DNA from 3 places in the Sporosarcina sp. 179-K 3D1 HS genome. Region 1 is predicted to be linked to each of the others. Evidence: riboswitches for the same ligand, from Rfam matches in the RefSeq annotation. Region 1 holds a riboswitch; each other region holds the start of a gene.

The links. Region 1 has a riboswitch for thiamine pyrophosphate ahead of tenA (thiaminase II). Riboswitches for the same ligand answer to the same signal wherever they lie in the genome.
Region 2: another riboswitch for thiamine pyrophosphate. It lies ahead of thiM (hydroxyethylthiazole kinase); the one in region 1 lies ahead of tenA (thiaminase II).
Region 3: another riboswitch for thiamine pyrophosphate. It lies ahead of AB1K83_RS17785 (thiamine phosphate synthase); the one in region 1 lies ahead of tenA (thiaminase II).

Annotation. Positions count from the first base shown of each region.
Region 1 covers NZ_JBFEGI010000001.1:72,393-80,434, forward strand. The annotation lists gene AB1K83_RS00350 (hypothetical protein) at 1-142, opposite strand, end outside; gene AB1K83_RS00355 (YunC family protein) at 426-728, opposite strand; TPP riboswitch at 874-977, shown strand; gene tenA (thiaminase II) at 1,083-1,775, shown strand; gene AB1K83_RS00365 (ABC transporter ATP-binding protein) at 1,762-2,511, shown strand; gene AB1K83_RS00370 (ABC transporter permease) at 2,508-3,248, shown strand; gene AB1K83_RS00375 (ABC transporter substrate-binding protein) at 3,245-4,225, shown strand; gene AB1K83_RS00380 (SpoVR family protein) at 4,308-5,711, opposite strand; gene yhbH (sporulation protein YhbH) at 5,708-6,877, opposite strand; gene AB1K83_RS00390 (PrkA family serine protein kinase) at 7,020-8,042, opposite strand, start outside.
Region 2 covers NZ_JBFEGI010000007.1:3,240-11,281, reverse strand. The annotation lists gene AB1K83_RS10465 (hypothetical protein) at 1-147, opposite strand, end outside; gene AB1K83_RS10460 (TetR/AcrR family transcriptional regulator) at 205-792, opposite strand; gene AB1K83_RS10455 (hypothetical protein) at 909-1,466, shown strand; gene wrbA (NAD(P)H:quinone oxidoreductase) at 1,744-2,355, opposite strand; gene AB1K83_RS10445 (alpha/beta hydrolase) at 2,403-3,017, opposite strand; gene AB1K83_RS10440 (DUF3238 domain-containing protein) at 3,092-4,288, opposite strand; TPP riboswitch at 4,424-4,531, shown strand; gene thiM (hydroxyethylthiazole kinase) at 4,612-5,415, shown strand; gene thiD (bifunctional hydroxymethylpyrimidine kinase/phosphomethylpyrimidine kinase) at 5,412-6,245, shown strand; gene thiE (thiamine phosphate synthase) at 6,235-6,903, shown strand; gene thiW (energy coupling factor transporter S component ThiW) at 6,900-7,397, shown strand; gene AB1K83_RS10415 (response regulator transcription factor) at 7,564-8,042, opposite strand, start outside.
Region 3 covers NZ_JBFEGI010000021.1:16,699-24,740, forward strand. The annotation lists gene AB1K83_RS17750 (phosphoglycerate kinase) at 1-129, opposite strand, end outside; gene gap (type I glyceraldehyde-3-phosphate dehydrogenase) at 254-1,264, opposite strand; gene AB1K83_RS17760 (glutaredoxin family protein) at 1,837-2,067, opposite strand; gene AB1K83_RS17765 (TPM domain-containing protein) at 2,146-2,961, opposite strand; gene AB1K83_RS17770 (LemA family protein) at 2,958-3,536, opposite strand; gene clpP (ATP-dependent Clp endopeptidase proteolytic subunit ClpP) at 3,697-4,305, opposite strand; tRNA gene AB1K83_RS17780 (tRNA-Arg) at 4,524-4,595, shown strand; TPP riboswitch at 4,818-4,926, shown strand; gene AB1K83_RS17785 (thiamine phosphate synthase) at 5,010-5,603, shown strand; gene thiS (sulfur carrier protein ThiS) at 5,623-5,826, shown strand; gene AB1K83_RS17795 (thiazole synthase) at 5,829-6,596, shown strand; gene AB1K83_RS17800 (ThiF family adenylyltransferase) at 6,593-7,609, shown strand.

The sequences.
Region 1 (8,042 bases):
TGAAAAATGTTGACAGGGAATCCGGAACGGCGAGCAAGATAACTAACGAGGCAAAAACCAATAAAATTCCGATCACTTCAAACAGATGCCATTTCGCCCGGGCTGATTTCGGCTTCCGCGGAGACGCTTGTTCTTTTTCCATGACTAACCTCCTTGCTTTGCTTTAGTTTATGTGCGTTTTCATTATTTGGTGTTTGAGGTAAGGGTGGTGAGGGGGCATTTTCGGGCTCAAGGGAGAAGCTGTTGTGGCGCGGGGTAACTCTCATGGCAATCAGGCGAACTGTAAGGGCTATTCCCGAAACTGTCAGGGCGCAGGGAAACTCTCGTGGCAATTGATCCAACTGTAGTAGGAGTATTTGGTAATCAAGTAAATAAATGCCCAAAAACAGCTCCACAGAGAATCGTCTCATTAGGAGCTGTTCGTTCTACACCATTTTCAATAATGCCTCTTCCCCGCTCATCCCTTTGCGTATCCCAAGCCGTTCCGCTTCGATCGTGACCGATTCAAGCGGCGCTTTCAACAATTGTTCGATTGTTTTAACCCCCACCGCACGGCCCGCAATGATTTGGCGATCGATCAGCAGGGTGTTGAGCAGTTCCACGTCGAGTGCGCCGCACATAATATAGCCCACGTCGTTTGAAACTGTCAGCAACGTGGTTTTCGGTAGACGGACCGTCGTGGCGGTGAACGCGTGGCCGTCCAGGAATATCGGTGTCAATGAAACCATTTCCTCTGCCTCCTCCCCTCCTATGTATATGAACCGGCACCTGGTTGCGTGACGGAGATTCCCTTTGATACCCCAAGGATTTCCATAGGCGCAGTTGACCTTCCAATCCATCTATGTTTATAATGGGGCAATCCAACTTCATAAGATTCACCGCTAGGGGTGCTCGCACAGAGCTGAGAGAGGCATTGGCCTTAACCCTTATAACTTGAACCGGATCATGCCGGCGTAAGGAAGAGGTGTTGAGCAGTTACATTCTGCCGGTCTGTGTCCGGTTGTGCTTTCGAATGTCTTTCATCCACTTCTTCTTCAAGAGGTGGATTTTTATTTTGGGCAAATAGAAAGGGGATATCAGACATGAAGTTCACAGACCGTTTGCACGAGAAGACGTTGCCGATATGGAGGCAGAATCACGCACATCCGTTTGTCCGAGGAATCGGAGACGGCACGTTGGATCCGGATAAGTTCCGTTTTTATATGGTGCAGGACTATTTATATTTGATAGATTATGCGAAAGTGTTTGCGATCGGGGCAGTGAAGGCGACTGATTTACAGACGATGGGACGATTCGCTTCTTTACTGGATGGGACCCTGAATACGGAGATGGAACTGCATAGAAGTTATGCCAAACGATTCGGCATTTCCGAGGAAGAGCTGGAGTCGGCACAGCCTTCGCCAATCGTGCTCGCGTACACCCATTACATGCTGCATGTCTGCCAGAACGGCACCGTGGCGGAAGTCGTCGCGGCACTGCTGCCATGCGCTTGGAGCTATTGGGAGATCGGGAAAGAGCTAAGCGCCATTCCGGGGGCAGCGGATCATCCGTTGTACGGAGATTGGATCCGCATGTACGCTTCCGAAGAATTCGGTGAACTGGCGTCTTGGTGCATCGAACTGATGGATCAGTATGCGGAAGGCAAACCGGAGCATGAGTTGCAAAGGCTGGAGGAAATTTTCTTGAACACGACTCGTTTTGAATACATGTTCTGGGACATGGCGAATTCGAAACAGATGTGGCCAGGAGCCGAAAACCACCATGCTCAAGTTTGATGGTGTGTCATACAGTTATGATGGTCAGACCAACATCCTGGATCGCTTGAGCTTTCAAGTATATCCAGAGGAATTCATCTCGATTGTCGGGGCGAGCGGTTCAGGGAAAAGCACGCTATTCCGACTCGCGACAGGGCTGGCATCTCCATCAGCGGGCCGGATCGTTTTCAATGGAAAAATAGACGAGCCGCTTCTCGGAAATGTCGGCTATATGCCGCAACAAGATTTGTTGTTGCCATGGCGTACCATTATTGAAAATGCTTGCCTTCCGCTTGAAGTGAAGGGAATGAAAAAACGGGCCGCCCGGGAACGGGTTGTGCCTTTATTGGATCAGTTCGGCCTTGGGGGAACGGGTGAAAAATATCCCGCAGAATTATCAGGCGGCATGAAGCAGCGGGTCGCCTTTTTGCGAGCCGTTCTCTCCGGAAGTCCGCTACTATTACTAGATGAGCCGTTTTCCGCCCTCGATGCGATTACTCGCCTGTCGATGCAGGAATGGCTGCTCCGGCAATGGGACCTTCAGAAATCGACGATCCTTTTCATCACCCATGACGTGGAAGAAGCACTCTTCCTGTCAGATAGGATTTTCGTCGTGCAAAACTCACCTGTCACTTCATTGGAAGAAATGGTAGTGCCGCTTCCGAGACCCCGGACGCGAAAAGATTTGCATGCACCCGCCATCTTGGCGCTGAAGGAGCAATTGCTGGAAACACTGAAATCCGAGGTGAGGATATGAGAAACCCCTCTTCTGTTGCCATCGTTGCCATCCTACTCGGTGTTTGGGAAGCCGGCGCCCGATTATTGAATAAAACCTTCATCCTGCCCTCGCCTGTGCAAATCGTCATCCGGCTGTGGGAGTTGAAGGAGGTGCTGCTCCTCAAGCATTTGCCTGTCACGTTTACGGTCATTGTCATTGGGTTGTGCTTATCCATCGGTATGGGAACAGCCGTAGCGGTTTGGATGCATGCCAAGCCGGCTGTGCGAAAAGCGGTCTATCCACTGCTCATCGCTTCGCAGATGATTCCGGTCATTGCCCTTGCCCCCATTTTCGTTCTGTGGTTTGGCTATACAATTTGGAGTAAAGTGGCCGTCACAGTCCTCATTACGTTTTTTCCGATTACGGTGAACACTTTCGACGGCTTATCGGCGGGTCAAAAAGATGCCCGGGAATTACTACGGACAATGGGCGCCACCCCGCGCGATATTTTTTGGAAGTATTCCGTGCCGGCTGCGCTGCCCCATTTCTTTTCGGGATTGAAGATTGCGGTGACGATGAGTGTCATCGGTGCTGCCATCGGGGAATGGCTCGGAGCACAAGCGGGACTCGGTTATTTCAGCAGGCGCATGATGACGCAATTTGACGGAGCGGCTGTGTTTGCGCCGATTCTCGTGTTGACTGGAATTGGCATCCTTTTATTTTTATGTGTTGCATTGATTGAAAAACGATTGTTCAAGTGGAGGTCTCAAAATTGAAGAAACTAGTGGTTTTACTGGCGAGTGCCGTGCTGCTGCTTATAGTAAGTGCATGCAGCCAAACGGAAGAAGAACAAAATCAAAAGGTGAGCATCATGCTGGATTGGTATCCGAACGCGGTGCACAGCTTTTTATATGTAGCGCAAGAAAAAGGCTATTTCGAAGAGGAAGGAATTGAAGTGGATATTCAATTCCCAGCAAATCCATCAGATCCGATCAACTTGGCGGCAGCCAGCAAAGTGACGCTCGGTATTACCTACCAGCCGGATGTGCTCATTGCGAAGACGGAACAAGGAATCGGAATCAAATCTGTGGGCACGCTTGTCCGTTCCCCTTTGAATCATGTGGCATTTTTACAGAGCAGCGGCATTGCCAGTCCAAAGGATTTAGAAGGCAAAACGGTCGGTTTTACGGGAATTCCATTGAATGAAGCAATGCTAGAGACGATGATGGAAACCGATGGCGCCGACTACAGTAAAGTGGAAATGGTGGATGTCGGGTTTGAGCTCACTTCCTCTTTAGTTTCCGAAAAGACAGACGCGGTCATCGGCGCGTATATTAATCATGAAGTGCCCCTTCTGGAGCACGAGGGCTTTCCAACGGGCCATATCGATCCGACTGAGTACGGCGTTCCTTCTTTTTATGAGCTTGTGGTCGTAACGAGCGATGATACATGGGAGAAGGAGCATGAAAATATCCGAGCTTTTTGGCGGGCGGCCGGAAAAGCGTTTGCCGATATGGAAAATGACCCGGACGAAGCCTTATCGACTTTATTGAAACATCAAGATGAAGCCAACTTCCCGCTTGTTGAGGAAGTGGAAAAAGAATCTCTTTCCATCCTTCTTCCGAAAATGAAAGCCCCAAATGCGTTCGGGGAGCAGGATGCAGAGACGTGGAAAGTGACGGCGGAGTGGATGTTGGAGACGGGGCTGTTAACCAAAGAGCCTGATTTGGATGGGATATTTGTAGAGATGTAAAGATGTACAGGAATACTGTCAGAGTTAACCGAAATAGCCAGTGGCGGGAGTTCCCGTCAACTGGCTATTTATATCATGGTTTTCACGCTTCCTTCGTCCGACGATATACTTTCCGACCGTCATATGAGTAGACGATCGGTTTTTCATTGACGTACGTCTCCAGATGGACGATCCGTCCCCAAAGTTGATGAAGATAAGGAAGCACGTTTTCTAAATAAGGCAAATCGAGTTCGGTTCCTTCATAGTGATGCTTCAAATACAATTCCCCGTTGCGAAGATAGTCTCCGTCTTCAACAACGATGTACGGGAATCCCCCGTTAACGCGCATGGACACCAACCGATCTCGGATTTCTTCGAAGTCCTTTGTGCTGATTTTATATTCCGCGCCTTGTTTCTGGAAAATATATAAGTCCTCTTGCTCGATCAATTCCTTCGTCAAATAATTCCGGATGAACGAGCTATCCGACTCGACTTCCCGGACGTCAAATAGCATGCTCCGTCCTGTTCCCGGCTGAACCCCGAATTTGCGCATTTCTTCTGTCGGATTGTCATAACGCCTTTCAATGTCTTCGAAAATTTTTAGACCCAAGTAATATGGGTTAATGGACGTAGGCGACGGTTGAATGACGTTGGCGTTCAGTTTGGCAAATTCCAACGTTTCCGATGGCGTCATGTCCATTTCCCGCAAAATCCGCTGATGCCAATACGTCGCCCAACCTTCATTCATTATTTTCGTTTCCATCTGCGGCCAGAAATACAACATTTCCTCCCGCAACATCGTCAGAATATCCCGCTGCCATTCATCGAGCTCCCGGCTATGCTCCAAAATGAAGAGCAATATATCTTTTTCCGGCTCCAATGGGATTTTAGGCCTTTTGGAAGCAGTCGATTTCTTTTCCTTTTCTGTCCCGTTCAAATTCCAAAGATCATCGTATTGCGTTTTCCGTGGAGCTGCCTCTTCCTCAGGAACATCATTTTGTTGGCTCCGCCTCATGAGCGTCGGATCGACATGTTCTTGAATCGCCAACACCGCATCCAGAAAGCGTTCGACTTTCTCCTTGCCATGGATCAATTCATAATCCGCGATCCGCTCCGCCGTTGCTGTCATGCTTTCCACCATATCCCGTCTCGTGTTGGAGAAACGAGCATTGTTCTTAAAGAAGTCGCAGTGGGCTAATACGTGGGCGACAATCATTTTATTTTGAATCAAACTATTCGTGTCTAACAAGAAGGCGTAGCACGGATCGGAGTTGATGACCAATTCATAGATTTTGCTCAACCCAAGGTCGTATTGGAGTTTCATCTTGTGGAATTGCTTCCCGAAACTCCAATGGGTGAACCGCGTGGGCATGCCGTATGCGCCGAATGTGTAGATGATATCTGCGGGGCAAATTTCATAACGCATCGGGTAGAAATCGAGGCCGAACCCCGTCGCAATTTCCGTTATTTCATCAATGGCGCGCAACAATTCTCCTTGGTCCGTCAATCCGTTCCCCCCTCTGACTGCTTTTTGAAGAAACTTTTTAACGCATGGTAGACATCCTGCTTTTCCTTCAAAATATAATGGCGGAATTTCGAATGTTCGATCGTCTTGAAAGCGGACATCATCGTCGAATAGCGCCGGTGCTCATTCACTTCCCCATAGCCGAACATATTGCATATGGACATCAGTTCGTGGACGAGCTCCAGGCAAAGCTTGTTGTCATTTGACATATTCTCGCCATCGGAAAAATGGAAAGGGTAAATATTATAACGGGACGGATTGTATTTTTCGCCGATGAGCTCCAATGCCTTCAGATAGGCGGACGAACATTTCGTCCCGCCGCTTTGCCCTTTTGTAAAAAACTGCTCTTCCGTCACGACGCTCGCTTCAATGTGGTGGGCAATAAATTCAATTTCCACCGACTGGTATTGGGACCGTAAAAACTTGGTCATCCAATAAAAGAAGCTGCGGGCGATGTTTTTTTCGAAATTACCCATCGAACCACTTGTGTCCATCATCGCAAGAACGACCGCTTTCGATTCCGGTTTCTGTATTTCATCCCAAGTCTTGAAACGCAAATCGTCATTATGAATCGGCGAGATGACGGCACTGCCATGCAACGCATTGCGCTTGATGGCAGACAAGATCGTCCGCTTCTTATCGATATTGCCGATCAACCCTTTTTTCCGGATATCATTAAACTCAATTTTTTCTGTTGTGCTATCCGCCTGTTCCCGTTCTTCCAGATTAGGCAACGCCATTTCATCGAATAAAATTTGTTCCAACTCTGCAATGGAAATCTCGGCTTCATAATAATCCTGCCCTGGACGATCTCCTGCTTCTTTTCCTTCCCCCGAACCTTCTTTCCCTTTCGAACCATCCTTCGCGACGACATCTCCGACTTGACTGTCGCCGGTCCCTTGCCCCACATGTTTCGATTTATCGTGATTATAGCGTATTTTATATTCATCCAATGAGCGGATCGGGATTTTGATAATACCGCTGCCATCCGACATGATGATGCTTTCTTCACTGATCAAATCCGGCAAATTCTTTTGAATCGCTTCCTTCACTTTGTCCATATGCCTTTTTTGATCTTGATAACCTTTCCGATGGAGGGACCAGTTTTCCTGTGAGACGACAAAACGGCCATTGTGCTTTTCATCCATTTTATCCACACCCATCTATCATCCGATTGTATTTTGTATTTGTCTCTATTCTATGCACCGTAGAAACGTTTCTTGACGGCCTTCCTCATTTTGATTATGAAAAAACAAGACCTCGGGACAAACAGTCTTGTTTTTTCATCCATTATCGGTTTAGGAGGCTTCCCACATAACGAAGCAACTCATTGGCAGACGTTGAATTGTAGCCGTGTTCATCGATGAGCCGAACGACAACCTCATTGATTTTCTTCAATTGTGATTCATCCGGCGTAGCGGTGGAGGTCGTAATCTTGACGACGTCCTTTAAATCGGCGAACAATTTTTTCTGGATCGCTTCCCGCAACCGGTCATGCGAACGGTAATCAAACCGCTGCCCTTTTCTCGCGTATGCGGAGATCCGGATGAGGATTTCTTCCCGGAACGACTTTTTCGCATTTTCGGATACTCCGATTTGTTCTTCGATGGACCGCATAAGCTTTTCGTCCGGGTTCATCTCTTCACCAGTCAACGGATCCCGTATTTTATTTTTATTGCAGAATGCTTCTACATTATCCAAATAATTATCCATGAGCGTCTTGGCAGATTCTTCGTAGGAGTAGACGAACGCCTTCTGGACTTCTTTTTTCGCCATTTCATCGTACTCCCGGCGAGCGATGCCGATATAGTTCATATAATTCTCGCGGTCTTCCTTCGAAATGGAAGCGTGCTGGTCGAGCCCATCCTTCAAGGAGCGAAGTACGTCGAGCGCATTGATGGACGGCACTTCTTTACGAATGATGGCCGATGAAATCCGGTTGATGACATAGCGTGGATCGATGCCGCTCATTCCTTCATCCTGGAACTCCTTCTTCAGCTCCTCGACATCGACCCGGTTGAAGCCTTCCACATTTTCACCGTCATACAAACGCATTTTCTTCAAAATATCGATACCTTGCTTCTTCGACACTTTCAATCGGGTGAGCACAGAGAAAATGGCAGCCACCCGCAGTGCATGAGGAGCGATATGGACATGGGCCATGTCGCTGTCGCTGATCATCTTTTCATAAATGCGCTCTTCCTGGCTCACTTTCAGATTGTACGGGATCGGAATGACGATGATCCGCGAATGAAGCGCTTCGTTCTTTTTATTGGCAATAAAGGAACGGTACTCCGTCTCATTCGTATGCGC
Region 2 (8,042 bases), on a different contig from region 1:
GATCCGCTTGTCCACCAAATGCTCCGTTGTCAATTTCGTTTGAAGCCGCTTCATATTCACTTCCCACGGCCCCTCTTTCATCAGGACCAAGATGACGACAGCCACTAGAGCAAAGAACAGCAAACCTGCAAGTCCCTTCTGGTTCATCTTCGATCTGCCCCCTTCTTATCAGAAAGACGCTGCGAAATGACTAAAAGTTCTCTTTCAGTTTTGACAGATGGAATCGATATGGTAACGGATAGTGGCAATCACGTGCTCACTTGTCAAGCGCTCCGGTTCAAAGAAAGCATGAATGGCAATTCCATCAATGAGGGAATAGAGCCTTTCAATCTCCAACTCAAAATCGAGTCCTTCCTTTAGCACGCCACTGGCCGCCAAATGACCCAATAATTTCCTGACCCCTTCCAAAATCATATCTTCCGGAATAGCCAATGTATCTTTTCGATGTTGGATATGCGCCATGAACGAAAACCACACTTCCATTTCGGCACGTGTCTCGGCAGTCACCGGGACGATTTCCAACAGAACCGCAATCACCATCTCTTTCGGCGGCAAATTCTTTGTCACGACCGTTTCAATCCGCGCAGTCGCCCGCTCTTGCACGAGAGTCATCGCATAGACTAGCAAATCATCCTGGTTCGAAAAATAATGACGAAGCGCTCCGAGCGAGAGCCCCGCCTCTTCCGCAATATTCCGCACCGTTGCCCCTTCCATCCCTTTATCCAAAATGACCCGCCACATCGCCTTAGCGATCTGCTCACGTCTTTTCTCGTGATCGACAATTTTCGGCATACTTCTATTTTAACAAATTAATATTCCTATGCAATTAATAATACACTTGTATTAAATAAAAACCCACAGTATAATAACTTTAAACAATACGGATGTATTAAAAAGAGGTGTGCTAAATGAGTCTTATTGCGTGGACGATCGTGGCATGTGAAATCGGCTTCTGGGTCGTCATCCTGCTCGGCCTGCTGATACGATATGTTTTTAATCGAAAAAAGATTGGCCTATTCTTTTTGGCTCTAACACCTGTGATTGACCTAATTCTGTTGGCTATCACGGCAATGGACTTATCCAATGGGGCAGCCGCCACTCAAATCCATGCACTGGCCGCTATTTATCTTGGTGTCTCAATTGCTTTCGGAAAAAGTATGATTCGCTGGGCCGACGAACGTTTCCTCTATTACGTAAAGAAACAGGGCAATAAACCGAAACGAAAAACCGGATGGGAACATGCCCGCCACTCCTTGAAAGGATCCTTCCAGCATCTTGCTGCCTTCTTGATTGGCGCTGCCCTTCTATTGCTGATGATTTTCCTCATCGGGAACCCTTACAAAACGAGCGCACTTTCCGGAACGCTGAAAACATGGCTATTCGTCTTGGGCGTCGATTTCGCGATTTCCATTTCCTACTTCATCTGGCCACGAGCGGAGAAAGTGCGGAAAGGCTTGAGTGAATGAAATGGGGAAATGCCCGTGGGGAATCGGGACGATGCGAGGGCATTATAAGCGGTTTTCTGAAATTATGGGCGTAGGGGATGAGTTATGAGCGATTCCTTGAAGATATGAGCACGTGAGAAGAAATATGGGAAGTTCTCCGAAGTTATGGGCGCGCCAGAAGAATTATGAGCAGTCCTCCAAAGTTATAAGCGCGCAGAAGGAAGTATGAGCGGTTCCCCGAGATTATGAGCGCGCCGAAAGGTTTACGCCAAAAAAACCGGCCACAGGCCGGTTTTTCTCATGCTTCCAGATGTTTCAAGGCTTCTGCCACTTTTACTGTGCGTTTCGCTTGGTGCTTGACAGCAGCTTCCACGTCTTCAATCATTTTGCCGTCTTGGCTCACCGTGACGCTCGTGCCGTATGGATTGCCGCCTGCACCGAATGTAACGGCATCCGTGTATCCCGGCGCCGCGACGATCGCTCCCCAATGGTACATGGTCGTGTACAAAGAAAGGATGGTCGCTTCTTGGCCGCCATGTGGGTTTTGCGCGGACGACATAGCGCTCACGGCTTTATTGGCAAGCTTTCCTTGCGCCCAACTACCGCCTGTCGTATCCAGGAAGTTCTTCATTTGCCCTGGCATATTGCCGAATCGCGTCGGCACGCTAAAAATGATGGCGTCTGCCCATTCCAAGTCCGCCGGCGTCACATCCGGCACGTCTTTCGTCGCATCCACATGCGCCCGCCATGCCTCATTTGAATCGATGGCCGCTTGAGGTGCCGTCTCTGGAGCTTTCAACACCTTAACCTCCGAACCGGCTTCCTTCGCTGCCTCCGCTGCCCACTGGGCGAGCTGGTAATTCGTTCCCGTTGAGCTGTAATATACGATTGCTGTTTTAACCATATCCATCTTCTCCTTTCAGATTTCCAAATTAGCTTGTCTATGGTGTCTTCACTTTATTCACCAGTCATCGTCTTTCCATACCATTCCGCCGCAGCTTCCACTTCCGAACGGGTTAGCGAATGGCCGTTCATTTCCCAATGGATCACTGTTTCTGCGCCCGCCCCATTCAATAAACCCGCCAATTCTTCCGCTTCCTCCGGAGGACACATCGGATCATTTTTCCCTGCGGCAATGAATGCCCGAACCCCGGCCAAATCCGGCAACTCCACCCCACGACGTGGAACCATCGGATGATGGAGTATCGCACCACTCAAACTATCTTGATAATGAAACAATAAACTCGCCGCGATATTGGCCCCATTCGAATACCCGATCGCCACTATATTGGATCGGTCAAATCCGTATTTTTCGGACGCTTCGTCCAGGAACCGGTGCAACTCCCCTGTCCGGAAAATCAAGTCCTCCTCGTCAAACACGCCTTCCGCCAAACGCCGAAAGAAACGGGGCATGCCATTCTCCGACACATTGCCTCGGACACTGAGCACCGACGCTTGCGGATCAACCCATTCAGCTAATGGCAATAAATCCCGTTCCGTCCCGCCTGTGCCGTGCAGCAGAAGCAAGATCGGCCTCGCGGGATTCGTTCCTTCTTTGAAAAGATGAATCATTCCTTCACCTCGTTATTTATCTTTAATTCAAGATAAATATAACAATGCCCATTTTGACTGTCAAAAAGTCTGTTTCACTGCAAGTTCGAAATGCGCCAATATTGCCAGGCGACAATCCGGGACATCCACGCCAACCCTTTGCTTTCTGCCAGATGGATGTCTTCCCACTTCCCGTCACCACGCGCTAAATACACTTCATGATGAGGTGCTTGGTCATGATAGCCCCAAATATCGAATAAGCCATCCCGCCGCATGACCGCTGTCACTTCATAATCGATTTGCGGAGCCGTAGTCAACGGATTGCCGCCCGCATGCTGGAGTAGAAAACCGGATTCCTCTTCACCGTGATCCAACCGTTTCAACGTGATGCCGTCGGGCGATGCAGCCGCCCGTTCCCGATAACGTTTCAAATAGTTATAGGCGACAGACTCCCCCACCTGCTTTGTAAAGGTCAATGGAGAACGGTCCAAGTCATAGGCGAGTCCGACGTCGACCCTTGTGCGGAACCCCTTTCCTTCCGGGTTGAAACCTCTCCCATCTCCTTTGAAATAGTGATTCGGAGAAAGGACATTCGGATTGGTCACCCATTTGTCTGCCAAGAAAGTCGTATACCGAAACTTCCAACGATCCACCTTGTTCCGGGGTTCCTTCTCTTGGATAGGCAGCAGCAATTGACTCGGAGGATCAATTTCCTTCGTTATCCAAAACTGTTCCACTTCGGCTTCCTCTTTTGTAGCAAACGGATTCAAGCTACCAAACACTTGAGATACGATGGATTTACTGACATTCAACTGTTCTTCGGACTGTGCCAATGGACGCTCCGCATGAATGGAGTAGGTGGAAGGTTCATCTAATGAGATATCCCGGTCGATATAACGATTCCTTCTTACCGTTTCTACATAAACTCCGTTGCGTAAAATATGATATTCTTCAATATCTTTTATCTTCTCCCATGACAATGCGATTTGCGTCTTGGCAACGATGGTTGTCATGACGATGGATTGAAGTGGATTCTCCTTATTCTTTTCCTCCGCGAACGCTGACGTTTGAAGGACGATGACATCGACCACTTCCCCGTTTTCCAGCCGTTCGATCGTGTACGTATAGAGTTTTGCATGGGTGAAATCCCCATCACTGAATTCGGCCACCGTCCCTTCGTACAGATGTGTCCCATCTTTATACACACGATACAGTCCGCCGACGTCATTCCATGTGAATGAAATCAGGTCCGCCTCGTGCAAGACTGTCTTAATCTCAAATAGTGGCTGCATAGATGCGAAGCCTCCTTTATCCTCCATGTTTGCTTGTTTTCAAAGAGACTAAACCTGGTCAGGCATCTTATTATGAATTCCCTCCTTGCCATCGCTTGAAACTATGTTATAGTGGGGGTGAAAACAAATTTCATGTATCGCCACTAGGGGAGTCCCGTAGAAGGACTGAGACGCGTATGGATATGCGGACCCTTGGAACCTGATCTGGTTGAAGCCAGCGGAGGGAAGTGGAGTGGTAGTTTTGATTATTCCATTTTTCAACACGCCCGCTTCCTGATCCGATCAGGAAGCGTTTTTTATTTCCAACAAAGGAGTGGATCCTCATGTCAAATTCAACAGAACCTCTTTTACAAAAATTACGGGAGGAGCAGCCTCTCGTTCACTGCATTACGAATATTGTCGTGGCCAACTTCCAGGCGAATGGCTTGCTTGCTTTGGGCGCTTCCCCTGTGATGGCGGACGCGGTCGAAGAGGCGGCAGAAATTGCGTCAATCTCCTCTTGTACCGTCCTTAATATCGGTACGTTGAAGGCGGTGACGGTCGAGGCGATGATCCTTGCAGGCAAGAGTGCCAATGAGCACGGAAAGCCGGTCATCTTGGACCCGGTCGGAGCTGGAGCGACTGCGTTCCGCAAGGATTCCGTACTGCGTATTTTGAAAGAAGTCGATGTCACGCTCATCCGTTGCAATGCCGGAGAAATTGCAGCCATCGCAGGGGCTGATTGGCAATCCAAAGGCGTGGATTCCGGAGAGGGTGAAGCTGACGTTGTGAAATTGGCAAAACAAGTCGCCGCCACTCACCATTGCCTCGTTGCAGTATCCGGGGAGGTCGATATTGTCACGGACGGACAGGACGTCTTGTCCATTACAGGAGGACACCCACTCATGACGCGCGTAACTGGTGTCGGTTGCCTATTAAGCTCGGTCGTAGGTGCTTTCTTAGCAGTGGCTAATGAAAAGCGGTTGGAGGCGGCCGCCACCGCATTGACTTTTTATAAACAAGTCGGGGAACAAGCGGCAGCGACGGCTACCGGCCCGGGGGATTTTGCAGTTTATTTCCTAAATGGCTTATCTTCACTAGAAAATACAATTGAGAATTTCATTCCACAAGGAGGTGTCTCATCATGACAGCAGTAGCGTTAACGATTGCAGGTTCGGATAGCGGAGGCGGTGCCGGCATCCAAGCCGACCTGAAGACATTCCAGGAATTGGATGTATTCGGCACATCCGCACTGACCGCCCTCACGGCGCAGAACACGCTCGGTGTGCATGGCGTCTATCCGATTGAAGTCGGTGGTGTCATTGCTCAGGTGAAAGCGGTCTTGGACGACTTTACCGTCGGTGCGGTGAAAACGGGCATGCTCTTTTCGGCTGACATCATTACAGCAGTCGCACAGGCATTGCAGATGTATGGACCACCTGCATTGGTCATCGACCCCGTCATGATCGCAAAGGGAGGCGCCTCCCTCTTGCAGCAGGAAGCTGTGCTAGCGTTGAAGGAAGAGCTCCTCCCGATTGCCACGGTGATCACGCCGAACATACCGGAAGCGGAAGTGCTGACAGGGATCGCCATCGAAACGGACGCCGACGTATTGAAAGCTGCGGAGAAACTGTTGGAGCTCGGGGCCCATTCGGTCGTCATGAAAGGCGGCCATCGCCACAATGAAGAATTTGCAGAAGACCTGTTCCTCTCCGCGGACGGCGAGCGGTTCACTCTCCGCTCAGAACGGATTAATACGAAAGACACCCACGGAACCGGCTGCACATTTTCAGCTGCCATCACAGCCCGGATGGCAAGCGGAAAGCCAGCTGGGGAAGCTGTGATTGATGCGAAACATTTCATCCAAGCAGCCATCCGCGATGGATTGAAGCTAGGCGCCGGACATGGACCGACCAATCATTGGGCCTACCGCCGCCTAGGAGAAAGTGCAGGAAAGGGTGTTGTTTTTGTCGATTAAAGAGCAGTTGAAGTTGTATTTCATTATGGGATCAAATAATACCGGGGATGCCAAGCCACTCGACGTATTAGAAGCGGCTCTCCGTGGAGGCGTCACCTGTTTTCAATTGCGGGAAAAAGGGGAAGGCGCATTGACTGGGGAAGAAAAGCGGGAATTTGCATTAGCCTGCCAACAGCTTTGTAAGCAATACAACGTCCCGTTCATCGTCAATGATGACGTTGAATTGGCGATGGCTATCGATGCGGACGGCGTCCATGTCGGACAAGACGATGAGGAAGCGGGACGGGTGCGGGAACAGCTCGGCCCCCATAAAATCTTGGGCGTTTCCACCCACACGTTGGATGAGGTGGAAAAAGCGATTGCCGCCGGAGCCGATTACGTCGGCATGGGTCCCGTTTATGCAACGATCTCGAAAGCGGATGCCAAGCCGGTCGCGGGGACGGAATTGATTCGCAAAACGACTTTAATTCACCCCGACTTGCCGATTGTCGGCATCGGCGGTATTACACTGGATAATTTCGCACCGGTCATCCAGGCTGGTGCCAGTGGAGTGTCCTTGATCTCGGCCATTGCGTCGTCTCACAATCCATATGAAACGGCACGGAATTTCGCAACAGCGATAGACGACACCATACAGAGGGAAGGAATTTCATCATGAATACACGCAAGATGGTCATTATAACAATGTTCGTGGCGATTGCCGTAGCGGGTTCGGCGTTCGTTTCATTTCCGGCAGGCATCGCACGGGCCTATCCGATCCAACACGCCGTCAACGTCATCGCGGCGATCATGCTCGGACCGGTTCCCGCCGTCATCATCGCCTTTTTGACGGGGTTGGTCCGAATTTTGACAGGAACCGGTTCCTTATTAGCATTCCCTGGCGGCATGATCGGCGCGTTCCTGGCGGGTGTCATGTATAAGCGATTCGGCAAAGCGTGGCTCGCCGGTGTCGGCGAAATGGTCGGAACGGGCATCATCGCCTCATTGCTCGCCGTCCCATATGCCAAAATTCTGATGGGTACGACCTTCACCGCATTTTTCTTTGTCCCGCCCTTCCTCGTATCGAGCGTAAGCGGCGCCTTGCTTGGCCTCGTACTGGCAGCCCGATTGCAGGGTACCCGGATTTCGGCGAAAATCGGTCAAGTGGAATAGATTAGAACGACAGCGGCACTTAGATGGCCGCTGTTTTTTTATCCGTCACTTTTTGTGGGATATCCGTCATTCTTCACGGAATATTCGTCACTTTGATGTACTTATCCGTCACTTCGAGAAAGATATTCGTCAAGTTTACAAGTCTATTCTCAAATCAGGACTTTACTCACACATTTATACGAGACAAATAATATCCCAATTCAGTCCGATTCTCGACACCCATCTTTTGAAAGACATTTTGCAAATGCTTTTTCACTGTATTCACACTGATAGTTAGCGTCTCTCCAATTTCCTTATTCAATAAACCTTGTCGAACCAATTCCACAATTTCCTGCTCACGCTTAGTTAATCTTGCCTCCAAAATTGGATTGCTCTTCTCCCGACCAATGATTGACGCAGCATGAAAGGCACCTTCAATTGACTTCACAAGAAAATGCAGTCGATTTCGATCTTCTTGGCTAAAAAGAGCTTCCCCTTGCTTCCTCACCAAACCGATCACCCCAACCAAATCCGATTTATCATAAATGTAAATTCCCATTTCATCGATATAACCGAACCGATTAAAAAAATGGAGCGCGAACTCTGTCTTATTAAATTGCTCTAAACACATGACATCCTTTATTTTCAGGATGGGGGCCGTGGGTA
Region 3 (8,042 bases), on a different contig from region 1:
CGGGATTGCAGCCCGGATCCGGGTATCGTCCGTTACTTCCCCGTTCTCCATTGGTACATTGAAATCGACACGGCAAAATACACGTTGCCCTTCCAGCTGCATATCTTTCATCGTCTTTTTAGACTCCATGAAAAATGCCCACCTCCAAGATTAATTAAAAAGAAGGACCGGGGTATCCCCGCTCCTCTTACCCATCTACTCATTATAAGCAATTCCCGTTAGAATGGCTATGTTTATCTAACAGAAGAAGTTTTCAAACCCCTTTGCTTGCGATCAACCGTGCCAAATCAACACATCGGGCAGCATAGGCGGCCTCATTGTCATACCAACAGATGACTTTAACGAGGTTTTCCTGCATGACCATTGTTGATAGACCGTCTACCGTCGAGGAAGACGTATTGCCATTGTAGTCCTTGGAAACTAAAGGCAAATCCGAGTATGACAGGATGCCTTTCATTTCACTTTCGGCGGCTTTCCGTAGAGCGGTGTTGACTTCCTCTACTGTCACTACCTTGTCCAATTCCACGACAAAGTCGACAAGCGAGACATTCGGCGTCGGCACCCGAACGGCCATGCCATCCAACTTCCCTTTTAAGTCCGGGAGCACCTTGGCCACAGAAGCTGCGGCACCTGTAGTCGTCGGGATGATCGATTCAGCGGCTGCCCGTGCACGGCGATAGTCGGAATGGGGCAAGTCCAAGATCCGCTGGTCATTCGTATAGGAATGGACCGTCGTCATGAAACCCCGGCGGATACCGAACTGTTCGTGGAGCACTTTCGCGACAGGAGCAAGACAGTTAGTCGTACAGGAGGCATTGGAGACGATATCATCTTTGTCAGGATTGTATGTCTCGTCATTCACCCCCATGACGAGAGTTGTGATATCCCCTTTGGCGGGTGCTGACAAAATGACCTTTTTTGCTCCAGCTTCCAAGTGTTTGGTCAGCCCTTCCCGATCGCGGAAAACTCCAGTGGATTCGACGACAATGTCGATTCCAAGTTCTTTCCACGGCAATCGGGACGGATCTCGTTCAGCGAACACCCGGATCTTGGTGCCATTGACAGTCAATGTATCTTCACTGGATTCTACATCCGCCTCGAATACCCCATGGACGGAGTCATATTTTAATAAATGTGCGAGCATCGCGGCATCCGTCAAATCATTCACGGCGACGAGCTCGATGTTATCTTGGTTCTTCATAATTTCCCGCAACACGAGGCGGCCGATCCGCCCAAATCCGTTTATTGCCACTTTTATTGGCATGTCATTCCCTCCTACGTCCTTTCTTTTATATCTACCCGTTGTTGCGGATACATATGTATGGTCGGGCGATTTAGTCTACTGGGAAATGATGTAGGGTTGTTGGTAATGAGCGGTTATGTGAAAGTATGAACGCGGGCGTGAAGTTATGGGCGATGGTGCGAACTTATCAGCGTTGGCGAGAACTTATCAGCGGTTACGCGAACTTATCAGCGCGGGCGTGAACTTATCAGCGGTTGAATGAAAATATGAGCGCTGGAGAGAACTTATCAGCGCGGGCGTGAATTTATGAGCGCTAACGCAAACTTATCAGCGCGGGCGTGAATTTATGAGCGCTAACGCAAACTTATCAGCGCTGGCGAGAACTTCTCAGCGGTTGAACGAAAGTATGAGCGCGGGCGTGAACTTATCAGCGCTGGAGAGAACTTATCAGCGATGGCGCGAATTTATGAGCGTTGGCGAGAACTTATCAGCGGTTACGCGAACTTATCAGCGCGGGCGAGAACTTATCAGCGGTTGAATGAAAGTATGAGCGCTGGCGCGAAGTTATGGGCGGTTGCGAGAAACCAAGCCGTTCATTCAAACAACTCCACAATATCCATATAACCGATAGAGCCGTACAGGGCGACGTCCCCGTCGATCTCAATTACCGGGATCATGAGCATATACTTTTCATGAATAACATCGTCCTGTTCAATATCGACTTCCGTCCACGTAAAAGGGAAGTCATCTTCCGCCAATTGCAGCATCCGCTTCGCCTCCTCGCAAAGCGGACAGCCTTCTCTCGTGTAAAATGTCAAATGCATCAGGGTACACCTCGTCCATATCGTTTCTCTTAGTATAATCAAAAAAAGAATGGCACGCATGCATGCCATCCTTTGAACTTACCAGCTTCGGCCGCCACCTCCGCCACCGCCGGAACCGCCTCCGCCGAAACCACCAAATCCGCCTCCTCCACCGGAACCGCCTCCGCCGAAGAAGCCACCGCCTCCACTTCCACCACCAAAGGAGCCTGGGAAGAAGACAGGACCGCCCCCGCCTCGTCGTCCGCGGGAACCGCCGGAGCCACCGCCGCCACTTCCACGCATCAAGCTAAAGACGATGATCAAGACGATAATAATCGTGAACAACGGGAATCCTCCCTCTGACGAGTCGTATTCACCATACACGGTATTGACCGGCAAGGAAGCGCCGTCCAGTCCGTATTCAGCCGCAATTTCATTATAATAAGCTTTGTATGCATTGATGATCGCCTGGTCGGGCTGCTCCTCTTCCAGAAAAGGGACGGCCACTTCATCCATGATCCGCGTGACTTTCCCATCCGGCAAAGCCCCTTCGAGCCCATAGCCGACTGACAATTGGAAGTGTCGATCACCTGCTGAATTCTTTTGTGTCGTGACGACCAGTAACGCTCCGTTATTCAGTTTTTTATCCCCTAATTGGAACTCCCGCAACTTCTTTACTGCATATTCCGCAACCGGTTCGTCCCCGATGCTCGGAAGTGTCAGGACGGCCAGTTCGGCCGAGGTCGCATCGTATAACCGGATTCCATATTGCTCAAGTTCCGCTTCCTGTTGCGGCGATAAGATATCCGCACCGTCTTGGATCACCGGGACATTCGCTGCGGACGCCATCCCGGGAAACACGGTTATACAGAGCAGACATGCCGCAAGGAACAGGCGAAGGGCCCGATCGATCACTTTTTGTCATCCCCGAAATCGACTTCTGGGGCGTCTTTCGCACCTGCGTCCGCTGGGTAATACTCTTTTTCATCAAACCCGAAAATCGAAGCTACCAATTTTCCAGGGAAGCGTTTCACTTGCCGATTGTACGTTGCGACGACGTTGTTATAATCCATTCGCGCGACGCCGATCCGGTTCTCTGTCCCCGCCAGCTCATCCATCAACTGTGTAAACTGCCTATCTGCCTTCAGATCCGGATAATTCTCCACCACGACGAGCAGTCGGCTTAACGCGCCCGATAACTCGTTATCTGCCGCCACCTCTTCTTCCGGAGTCCGGGCACCAGCCAGCCGGGAACGGGCTTCCGCAATTTCAGTGAGTACCTCTTTTTCATGACTCGCGTACCCTTTGACCGTATTCACTAGGTTCGGAATCAAATCGAGCCGCCTCTGCAACTGGTTATCGACCTGCGCATTCGCTTGATCCACATCTTCTTCCAAGTTGACGAATTTATTATAACTAGGCACAAACACGATGCCCAGCACCACCAAAATGACAACTATGGTCAATAATGGTCCCAATAATCTCCTCATTTCACCACTCCTCGTTACTGTATGATAATAATTTACCGCTAATCCGATGCTTTAAAACTTCTCTACACCATATATACTGTTTCACCTATGTATAGGTTTCATTTTTTTTACTATTCAATAAAAAAACCGATCTCATCATCGAGATCGGCTTCTAGCTGCATCATTTTTCGTTTTCTTTAAGTTTCATATCGCTGCGTGTGATGATATGATCGATTAATCCGTATTCTTTGGCACGTTCCGCTGTCATGAAATTGTCGCGGTCCGTGTCGCGCGCAATCACTTCGACCGGCTGGCCTGTACGCTCGGAAAGGATCGTGTTCAATTTCTCGCGTAGGAACAAAATGCGTTTCGCAGCGATTTCGATTTCAGTCGCCTGCCCTTGTGCACCACCGAGTGGTTGGTGAATCATGACTTCCGCATTCGGCAAAGCATAGCGCTTTCCTTTTGTCCCGGCTGTCAGAAGGAAGGATCCCATGGACGCTGCCATACCGATACAAATCGTCTGAATGTCCGGCTTGATGAATTGCATCGTATCGTAGATGGCCATCCCTGCTGTAATACTTCCGCCTGGGCTGTTAATATAGATGGAGACGTCTTTTTCCGGATCTTCCGCTTCCAAGAATAGAAGCTGTGCGACAATGGAGTTCGCCACATTATCGTCAATGGCGCTTCCCAACATGATGATCCGGTCTTTTAATAAGCGGGAATAAATGTCGTAGGCACGTTCTCCCCGGTTCGTCTGCTCAATTACTGTAGGTATTAGATTCATTCCATTTCCTCCTTCAAAGTGGATAAGTGATCGGCCTGCTGAAACAGGATGCCGTTTCAACTGTACCTTTATCATACCTATTATGGTCAATAAAGGTCAAATATAACGCTCTCAGCAAAACCCGGCTGAATCAAAGGAAAAACAAAAAAAGTATTGCATTCCTGACTCATCAATTGTATAATGAAATTTGTCTGCTACAGAGTGTAGCGTTTTACATTGCCCTCGTGGTGCAACGGATAGCACGCAAGATTCCGGTTCTTGAAATGTGGGTTCGATTCCTGCCGAGGGCGTTTTATATTTTTGATTGAAATCCACATAAGTGGGTTTTTTTATTTTCTCTGCCAGTCTTTTTATTTCGGCATATGTAATCTATAATCCTCTTTTTCCAACCGACTTCTTACTATCTTCTGTTAGTATAGCCTAACTTTCCACCGTTAAACTTCCTGAGACCCCCCTTCCCTTCCAATGAAATCCATGCTATGGTAAAAGCGTCAACAAAATTGAATACATATTTTGACCATTAGGGGAATCCTTGAAAAGGACTGAGAGACGAGTACAACTCCGATACCCTTATTACCTGAACAGGTTTGGACCTGCGGAGGGAAGTGGCTTATTTTCGGCGCATCTTTGTACATAGCGGATGACCTCCAGACCACTTACCCTTCCAGGGAAGTGGTCTTTTTTGTATGGAGGGAGGTGGAGGTTTGAAACTGATTGCCGTCACCAATGACCGGCTTCCTGTTCACGAACTGGCGGACGTTCTTCTAGCAATCCAACATTCCGTCGATGCCGTCATTTTACGGGAGAAATCCAAAAGTGCTCAAGAATTGGTTCAGCTGATCGAACACATGGACAATTCCGGATTTGACCGGAGGAAATTGATTGTCCACGGACGGATGGATATAGCTCTTGTCTGCGGGATCGAACGAGTCCAAATACCGGGGCACGGCATCCCCTCTCCCTTGTTGAAAAGCCGGTTCCCCCAAATTTCCTTCGGCAAATCGGTCCACTCGACCAAAGAAGCGATCGTGGCCAGTCAGGAGGGGGTGGATTGGGTCCTTTACGGTCATTTATATGACACCCGTTCGAAGGAGGGGCTTCCGGCTCGCGGCACAGCGGAATTGAAAGAAATCGTCACCGCTTTGTCCATTCCGGTCTATGCGATTGGCGGGATCCAGCCTAGCCATCTCCCAGAATTGGCCCGGTCGGGAGTCGCCGGTGTCGCGATCATGTCTTCTATTTTTGATAGTGATCATCCATTGCAAGCTGTCCGGGAATACCGGCGGGAGCTTGAATGAAATGAGGAGGCGTTGTGAGTTGAAGAATATCGAAGTAAACGGAATGGAACGTTCGATTCCAAAAGAGGTGGGGGATGTCCAGCAGTTGCTGCACCATTTAGGACTCGACAACCGTATTTTGATTGTGGAATTGAATAGACAGATTTTGAATAAAGAGGCTTATGATCACCCGATTCAAGACCGGGATCAGATTGAAATCATCCACTTTGTAGGAGGCGGTTAAACATGTTGCAGATCGGAAATAAAACCTTCTCGTCCCGCTTATTGCTCGGGACAGGAAAATATCCTTCTTTTGAAATCCAAAAGGAAGCGGTGCGTGTTTCGGAAGCAGAAATCCTGACCTTTGCAGTTCGGCGGATGAATATATTTGAACCTTCGCAACCGAACTTCTTGGAACAGCTGGATTTGTCAAAGTATACTCTCCTGCCCAATACGGCTGGAGCCAAAACAGCGGAAGAAGCGGTGCGCATTGCTAAGCTCGCAAAAGCTTCAGGCCTCTGTGACATGGTGAAGGTCGAAATCATCGGCTGCGACCATTCGCTATTGCCTGATCCGGTTGAAACGCTGCGAGCGACCGAAATGCTGTTGGAGGAAGGCTTTATCGTATTGCCCTACACTTCCGACGATGTCGTCCTGGCAAGAAGACTTGGTGAAATGGGTGTGCACGCCATCATGCCGGGCGGCGCTCCGATCGGTTCAGGCCGCGGCATTCTGAACCCGCTGAATCTGTCTTTCATTATCGAACAAGCGACGGTACCGGTCATTGTCGATGCGGGAATTGGCTCGCCGAAAGACGCGGCCTTCGCGATGGAGTTAGGGGCGGATGGCGTTTTGTTAAATACAGCTGTGTCAGCCGCTCAAAATCCGATCAAGATGGCCGAAGCGATGAAGCTGGCAATCGAGGCCGGAAGGTTAGGATTCGAAGCCGGCCGGATGCCGGAGCGCGACTACGCTGTAGCGAGCAGTCCGATGGAAGGATTGCTACCAAGTTGAACGGAAAATATTCACGCCAGGAACTTTTTGCCCCGATTGGCGAGGAAGGTCAGCGGAAAATCCGGAATGCCAAAGTGTTCGTCATGGGAGCCGGCGCGCTAGGCTCCTCCAGTGCGGAGATGCTGGTTCGGGCGGGAGTCGGGGAGCTGACCATCGTGGACCGGGATATAATCGAGTGGACGAACCTCCACCGACAGCAGCTCTATGCCGAACAAGATGTAGTCGATCAATTACCGAAAGCGGTGGCTGCTAAAAAACGGCTGACCGCAATCAATGGAGACGTAAGGGTAACCGGAATCGTAGCGGACGTTACTCCCGAAAATGTCGAAGAGTTGATTACGGGACATGATCTGGTCATTGACGGGACGGATAATATCGAAATCCGTCTGCTCATGAACGATGCGGCCATGAAGAAAGGGATTCCGTTCTTCATGGGTGCCTGTGTCGGAAGTTACGGATTGTCTTTCCCGATTGGATTGGAAGATAGTCAGCCCTGCCTGCATTGCCTATTGGACACACTACCCTCCCAGATGATGACTTGCGATACGGTTGGTGTCATCAGCCCGATTGTCGTCACGACTGCAGCCCGGCAAGTGGCGGACGTCTTGAAATACCTATCTGGTGCCACGTCCGCACCAAAACTGGAATCAGCCGACCTGTGGAGCGGAGAGCGCTCGACCATCGATGTCCAAGCGTTGAAAAAAACGGACTGTCCGAGCTGTTCAGATGTTAGGACATATCCATTTCTGGACAAGCGGTCAACAATCCGGACAGCCGTCCTCTGCGGACGCGACACAGTCCAGCTAACATATCCAGCCAGCCGGCAATTCGAATTGCAAGCTATCACAGAATCAATTGAAGGGGCTGTCACCAATCTGAAGCGCAATCCCCATTTAGCCGTCTGTCAATTTAGCGGTCATCGGATTGTCCTATTCCGTGACGGACGTATTCTTATTCACGGAACAAAAGATATTTCGGCCGCCAAACGGATTATGGCTTCGTTATTGGGGTGAGGAAAAGCCATATGACTATAACAGGCGAGGGAACGTATATTGTGCCCTTGCCTGTTTTTTCTTTTTGGAGATGGAAGTATGAGCGGTCCTCGTGGCTTATGAGCGCTAGAATAGAATTATGAGCGATGGCCTAGAGTTATGGGCGCTGAAGCAGAATTATGAGCGGTTGTCAGGAGTTATAAGCGCTGCAGCAGAAGTATGAGCGGTCCTCCAGAGTTATAAGCGCCGCAGCAGAAGTATGGGCGGTTCTCCAGAGTTATAAGCGCCGCAGCAGAAGTATGGGCGGTTCTCAAAAGTTATGAGCGCTTCAGCAGAAGTATGAGCGGTCCTCAATAGTTATAGGCGCTTGAGCAAAAGTATGAGCGGTCCTCAATAGTTATAAGCGCTGCAGCCGAAGTATGGGCGGTTCTCAAAAGTTATGAGCGCTTCAGCA